Regions from separate parts of the Halomonas mongoliensis genome, predicted to be linked through region 3. Evidence: predicted binding sites of a transcription regulator. Region 3 holds the regulator's gene; each other region holds the start of a gene.
What was found. The regulator FNR, encoded in region 3, switches genes on or off when oxygen is low (the NO sensors DNR and NnrR bind a similar motif). The targets are predictions, from matches to a motif close to TTGATNTANATCAA.
Positions count from the first base shown of each region.

Region 1: the regulator FNR is predicted to act here: its motif matches at 722-735, upstream of ACRYRV_RS03810 (ribonucleoside triphosphate reductase).
Region 2: the regulator FNR is predicted to act here: its motif matches at 1,495-1,508, upstream of ACRYRV_RS15640 (cytochrome ubiquinol oxidase subunit I).

Region 1 is NZ_CP199288.1:828,594-830,855, reverse strand. It holds gene ACRYRV_RS03820 (SDR family oxidoreductase) at 1-349, opposite strand, end outside; gene ACRYRV_RS03815 (DUF503 domain-containing protein) at 404-697, opposite strand; gene ACRYRV_RS03810 (ribonucleoside triphosphate reductase) at 839-2,262, shown strand, end outside.
Region 2 is NZ_CP199288.1:3,336,460-3,338,721, reverse strand. It holds gene ACRYRV_RS15640 (cytochrome ubiquinol oxidase subunit I) at 1-1,234, opposite strand, end outside; gene ACRYRV_RS15635 (calcium/sodium antiporter) at 1,533-2,262, opposite strand, start outside.
Region 3 is NZ_CP199288.1:1,107,056-1,109,317, reverse strand. It holds gene ttcA (tRNA 2-thiocytidine(32) synthetase TtcA) at 1-594, shown strand, start outside; gene fnr (fumarate/nitrate reduction transcriptional regulator Fnr) at 709-1,452, opposite strand; gene hemN (oxygen-independent coproporphyrinogen III oxidase) at 1,549-2,262, opposite strand, start outside.

The sequences.
Region 1 (2,262 bases), 280 kb from region 3:
GGGTGCCGAGCAGGTTGGTCTCGAGCTGCTGCCTCAGCGTCTCCCGGGAGAGATCCTCCACCGCCCCGGGCTGGCCGTAGGCGCCGTTGTTGAAGAGCGCGGTCAGCCGCCCATCGGTGCGTTCCGCGACCTCGGCCACCGCCGCCTCGATGGAGGCGCTGCTGTCCAGGTCCAGCGCCAGGGCCTCCAGGCCCTCTTCCTTCAGCCGGGCCACGTCTGCCTCCTTTCTGGCGGTGGCAAAGACCCGCCAGCCTCGCGCCGCCATGGCGTGGGCCGCGGCGTGGCCGATCCCGCTGGAGCAGCCGGTGATCAGCAGGCTACGCGTCGCACCTGGGCGTACATCCGTCATTCGTCTCTCCTGGTGATCTTGGCAACTCTGTGTCTTGGCGTTGGAGGGCGGGCGTTACGGGCCGCCCTGCAGCATCTCCCGCGTCGCCTCCATCACCCGGCCATCCACGGTGCGCTGGACCTTGTCCTCGATCTCGCCGAGCAGCGCCTCCACCTTGGGGCCCTCGTTGGCCACCGCCACGAAGGTCCATTCGCTCGCCTCCAGCCGGTCGTGTTCGCCGCTCTCGCAGACCGCCACCGCCGGGTTGCGCCCGAAGCGCTCGTGCAGGCCGCCCATGCGCTGGCGCTTCTCCTTCAGCGACCGGCAGCCGGGCAGCGAGATATGCAGCGTGAGAATCCCCATATGCATCCTGACCCCTCCTTCGCTCTTTTCCTGACCTGGATCATTTCCCCGTCTCGCCCGGGTGTCTACCCTTCTCTGGCACAACATATGGTGCCTGATAGAAGAAAAAGCACCATATATGGTTAATCGGCCAGTGAGGGAACACCCATGCAACGCCAGCCGACCGGCGCCGTCAACGTCGCCTCGACGGTCAACGAATACCTGCAGCGCGCCGACTGGCGCGTCAACGCCAACGCCAACCAGGGCTACTCCCTGGGCGGGCTGATCCTCAACGCCTCGGGCAAGCTGATCGCCAACTACTGGCTGGATGAAGTCTATCCCGCCGCGGTAGGCGAGGCCCACCGGGAGGGCGATCTGCATATCCACGACCTGGACATGCTGAGCGGCTACTGCGCTGGCTGGTCGCTGCGCCAGCTGCTGATCGAGGGCTTCAACGGCGTGCCGGGCCGGGCGGAGAGCGCGCCGCCCCGGCACCTCACCAGTGCCCTGGGGCAGATGGTCAACTTCCTCGGCACCCTGCAGAACGAGTGGGCCGGCGCCCAGGCGTTCAGCTCCTTCGATACCTACCTGGCCCCCTTCGTGCGCCGCGACGCCCTCGACTACCCGGCGGTGAAGCAGGCGGTGCAGGAGTTCATCTACAACCTCAACGTGCCGTCGCGCTGGGGCAGCCAGACCCCCTTCACCAACCTCACCTTCGACTGGACCTGCCCGGCGGACCTGCGCGACCAGGTGCCGATCATCGGCGGCGCGGAGCAGCCCTTCACCTACGGCGAGCTGCAGGCCGAGATGGACCTGCTCAACCGCGCCTACCTGGAGGTGATGGAGGAGGGCGACTGCCAGGGGCGGGTGTTCACCTTCCCTATCCCCACCTACAACATCACCCCGGACTTCCCCTGGGAGAGCGACAACGCCGAGCGGCTCTTCGCGCTCACCGCCAAGTACGGGCTGCCCTACTTCCAGAACTTCCTCAACTCGGACCTGGAGCCGCACATGGTGCGCTCCATGTGCTGCCGGCTGCAGCTCGATCTCAGCGAGCTGCTCAAGCGCGGCAACGGCCTGTTCGGCAGCGCCGAGCAGACCGGCTCGCTGGGCGTGGTGACCATCAACTGCGCGCGCCTGGGCTACCGCTTCGCCGGCGACCGCACGGGGCTCTTCCAGGAGCTGGACCGGCTGCTCGCGCTCGGCCGCGACAGCCTGGAGATCAAGCGCGGCTGCATCCAGCAATGGATGGATGACGGCCTCTACCCCTACAGCCGCCGCTACCTGGGCACCCTGCGCAACCACTTCTCCACCCTGGGGGTGAACGGCCTCAACGAGATGGTGCGCAACTTCTTCGAGGACCGCTTCGATATCGCCAACCCCGAGGGGCAGCAGCTGGCCATCGAGCTGCTGGAGCAGATGCGCGAGCGGATGCGCGAGTTCCAGGCGGCCACCGGTCACCTCTACAACCTGGAGGCGACCCCGGCGGAGGGCACCACCTACCGCTTCGCCAAGGAAGACCAGAAGCGTTACCCCGGCATCCTCCAGGCGGGCACTCCGGATTCTCCTTACTACACCAACTCCAGCCAGCT
Region 2 (2,262 bases), 1.4 Mb from region 3:
AGCCGATCAGCGTGAAGAGCGCCATGCCGCCGGTCAGCGAGGGCGTGACGGACTCCGCCTGGGTCATCAGGCCGTAGACCAGCCAGGGCGCGCGCCCCACCTCGGTGACGATCCAGCCGGCCAGTACCGCCACGAAGGGCGTGACGATCATGCCCACCAGGGTCTTGAGAAACAGCGGGTTGGTATAGAGGGTACCGCGCTTGCGCAGGACGGCACCGGCGATGGCCACGCCGATCATCAGGAAGCCAAGGCCCACCATGACCCGGAAGGACCAGAAAACGATCCATACCGGGGGCTGCTCATCGCGCGGCACCTCGCTGATACCCGGCACGACCCCTGCCGGATCATGCTTGAGAATGATGCTGGCGAGGCTCGGGATACCGATCTCGAAGCGGTTGGTCTGGGCCTCCTGGTCGGGAATCGCGAAGAGCAGCAGCGGCACATGGCTGCGCGTCTCCCAGTTGCCCTCCATGGCCGCCACCTTGGTAGGCTGGTGCTCCAGGGTGTTGAGACCGTGGAAGTCACCCACCACCGCCTGGGCCGGGGCGAGTACCAGCAGCAGCCAGAGACACATGGAGAGCGCCTTGCGGTTGGCCTCCACGTCACGGCCGCGCAGCAGGAACCAGGCGCTGACGCCGGCCACCACGAAGCCACCGGTCAGGAAGGAGGCCATGCCCATATGGGTAAAGCGGTACCAGAAGGAGGGATTGAAGATCGCCTCGAACCAGGAGGTGATCATGAAGCTACCGTTTACCAGCTCCACACCGGCCGGGGTCTGCATCCAGCTGTTGGCCGAGAGGATCCAGAATGACGAGATGAAGGTGCCGGTGGCCACCATGATGGCGGCGAACAGATGCACCCCCTGAGGCACCTTGCCGCGACCGAACAGCAGCACGCCGAGGAAGGCCGCTTCCAGGAAGAAGGCGGTGAGCACTTCGTAGCTGAGCACCGGGCCCAGGAAGTTGGCTGTGGCCTGGGAGAAGTTGCTCCAGTTGGTCCCGAACTGGAAGGACATCACGATGCCCGACACGACCCCCATGCCGAAGACCACGGCGAAGATCTTGGTCCAGAACAGGGCCAGACGGTCCCAGGCGGGATTCTGGGTCTTGTAGAAAAGACCGTTGAGTAGCGCTATGTAGGATGCCAGCCCGATGGTGAACACCGGAAAGATGGCGTGGAAGGAGACCACGAAGGCAAACTGCAATCGTGATAGCAGGAGAGGATCCAGTTCCATGTCGCAAGCCTCATGACAGCGATGGACTCAGAGTCGTCTCAAGGGATGCGAAGGCACCTTGGGGTGCTTGCTTGTACCTCTGGCGCCGCCGAAGCCGCACCGTGACGCATTCCACCTGGACACCAGGGACAAGGTAAGACTAGCAGCCTGGGGGCCCTGCCCTGGGCACCGCGCTTGAAGCGCATATAGAACCAGCACTGCTAAGCTTATTCAACCTTGAGCGTTAGCTTACTATTAAGGACTGCCATGATCTCGAAAAGTTGATCCAAATCAGCGTGTCTCATTGTCGCAGGCCGCCTCAGGCGGCGGCGGTCAGCACCAGGCGCACCAGCCAGGCGGTATAGGCCATGAACATCGCCAGCAGCACCGCCCCTTCCAGGCGATTGATACGTCCCGGCCGGCCCCGCCAACCCATGGCGAAGAGCGCCAGCAGCAGGGTCATGGCGGCCATCAGGCTCCAGTCGCGCAGCAGCACCTCGGCGCCCACCTGGATGGGGTGAATCACCGCAGCGAGCCCCACCACCCCTAGGGTATTGAAGAGGTTGGAGCCCACCACGTTGCCCAGTACCAGGTCGTGCTCGCGACGGCGCAGGGCGCTGATGGAGGAGGCGAGTTCGGGCAGGGAGGTCCCCACTGCCACCACCGTGAGGCCGATCACCAGGTCGCTGACGCCGAGCCCCTGGGCGATGGCGACGGCGCCCCACACCAGGAGTCTCGAGCTCACCACCAGCAGCACCAGCCCCACCGCCGTCCAGGCGAGGCCCGCCCTGAGCGACAGGGGGTAAACCGCCAGACTCTCCTCGGTGTCGGTGCCCAGCGCATCGGCGCCGTCACGGCGGGCACGCCAGACGCTGGTGCCGATGAAGAGCGCCAGCAGCACCAGCAGCAGCGCCCCTTCCAGTCGCCCGATCAGGCCTCCCCACATCAGCAGCGCCGAGAGCAGGGTCGCTCCGCCCAGTATCGGCAACTCCCGACGCACCACCGTGGAGTGCACCGTCAGGGGCGAGATCAGCGCCACCAGGCCAAGG
Region 3 (2,262 bases):
GAGCAGGTGCTGCCCGACTACCTCGAGTCGCTCGGCGTCGAGTACCACATCCTGGAGCGCGATACCTACTCGGTGGTCAAGGAGAAGACCCCGGAGGGCAAGACCACCTGTGCGCTCTGTTCGCGGCTGCGCCGCGGCTCCCTCTACGGTTTCGCCGAGGAGATCGGCGCCACCAAGATTGCCCTGGGCCACCACCGGGAGGATATCCTCGAGACGCTGTTCCTCAACCTCTTCTTCGGCGGCAGCCTCAAGGCGATGCCGCCCAAGCTGCTCTCCGATGACGGCAATAACATCGTGATCCGCCCCCTGGCCTACTGCCGTGAGGCGGATATCGCCGAGTATGCGCGGCTGATGGAGTTCCCGATCATTCCCTGCAACCTGTGCGGCTCCCAGCCCAACCTGCAGCGCCAGGTGGTCAAGGAGATGCTGGCCGAGTGGGAGAGGAAACACCCCGGGCGCCTGGAGAGCATGTTCAAGGCGGTCACCAATGTGGCACCGTCCCAGCTGGCCGACCGCGAGCTGTTCGACTTCGTCGGGCTCGAGGAGGCGCAGGCGCGGCGGCAGGCCAGCCGCATCGAACTGCTGAACGAGTAGCCCTGACGCCGGCGCCAGGGCTCGGGAACTCATGACTCGAAAACCAGAACCCCCCATCGGGCACTCGCCCGATGGGGGGTTCTGCGTGAGGGGTTAAGGCCAGGCGGCCCGGGGCTACTTGGCCCCTTCCTCCTCGGCGACCTGGATCAGGGAGTCGAGGTCGAGGATATGCACCTCGCGGCCCGAGACCTCCACCAGGCCCTGGCTCTGGAAGCGGCCCAGGATGCGGCTGACCGTCTCCACGGCCAGGCCCAGGTAGTTGCCGATATCGGCCCGGGACATGGAGAGGCGGAAGCTGTAGGGCGAGTAGCCGCGCCGCCGGAAGCGGTCGGAGAGGCTGGTGAAGAAGCTGGCCAGGCGCTGGTCGGCGGTCTTGCGCGACAGCAGCCGCATCATGCGGCGGTCATCGCGCAGCTCCTTGCTCATGCTGCGGTAGAGCTGGCCGCGCAGCTCCGGCAGCGACTCCGACAGCTGATCCAGGCGGTCGAAGGGGATCTCGCAGACGGTGGTGGTCTCCAGCGCCACCGCGGTGCCCGGGTAGCGCTCCTCGTCGATGCCGTCGAGCCCAACCAGCTCGCTGGGCAGGTAGAAGTTGGTGAGCTGGTCCTCGCCGCTCCCCTCGGTGGTCACCTGCTTGAGGCTGCCGGAGCGCACCGCAAAGACGCTGGTGAAGGGGTTGTCCTGACGGAACAGGGTCTCGCCCTTCTTGAGCGGTGCCCGGCGGCGGATGATGGCGTCGAACTGGTCCATGTCCTGCACCTCGAGGGCCAGAGGCAGGCAGAGCGAACTCAGGCTGCAGGTCTGGCAGCGAGTTTCGTGCAGGACAGAGCGCCGCCGTCCGGTCAGACTGTCAGGCATGGCCGCCTTCTCCTTGATCGTGATCATGGAAGGCATTATGGAGGATAAAGCAGGCGGGGCAAACCACCTCCAAGGAGGTAGCCCCCGGCGGCCGACTCAGGGCGTCGGGTCGGCGCCGGGGTCGAAGGCGGCCAGCAGGCGGGTCAGCCCCCATGCGCCGTCCGGCGTCAGGCGCAGCCGCTCGCCCTGGCGCTCGAGGAGCCCCGCCTCGCAGAAGGGGGCCAGACGCTGCAGATCGTCGGCGAGGAGGACGCCGGCATTGCAGCCATACTCCCTGGAAAGGGCGGTGAGATCCAGCTCCCGGCGGCAGGCCAGCGCCTCCATGGCGGCGGCGCGCAGCCGCTGTTCGGGGCCTGGGCGAAGGCCGCCGGCCACGGGCAGCCGGCTGGCATCCAGGGCGGCCTCGTACTCCTCCAGCTGCCGGGCGTTGCGGGTCAGGGTGGCGCCGACCCGGCTGATGGCGGCAACCCCCAGGCCCAGCTGGTCGCCTGGCGGGTGGGAGGTATAGCCCTGCAGGTCCCGGGCCAGCCGGCCTTCGCTCAGGGCCAGGGCCAGGCTGTCATCGCGGCGGGCAAAGTGACCGAGTCCGATATGCACATAGCCGGCCGCCTGGAGGCGGCCCCGAGCTTCGCCAAGGATCGCCAGGCGCGTCGCCGCGTCGGGCAGCTCCTCGACGCGGATCTCCTGCTGGGGGCGATAGCGCTGGGGCAGGTGCGCATAGCGGTGCAGGGTGATGCGCGCCGGGGCCATGGCGATCACCTGCTCCAGGGTATCTCCGAAGCCCCGGGGCGTCTGCAGGGGCAGGCCCAC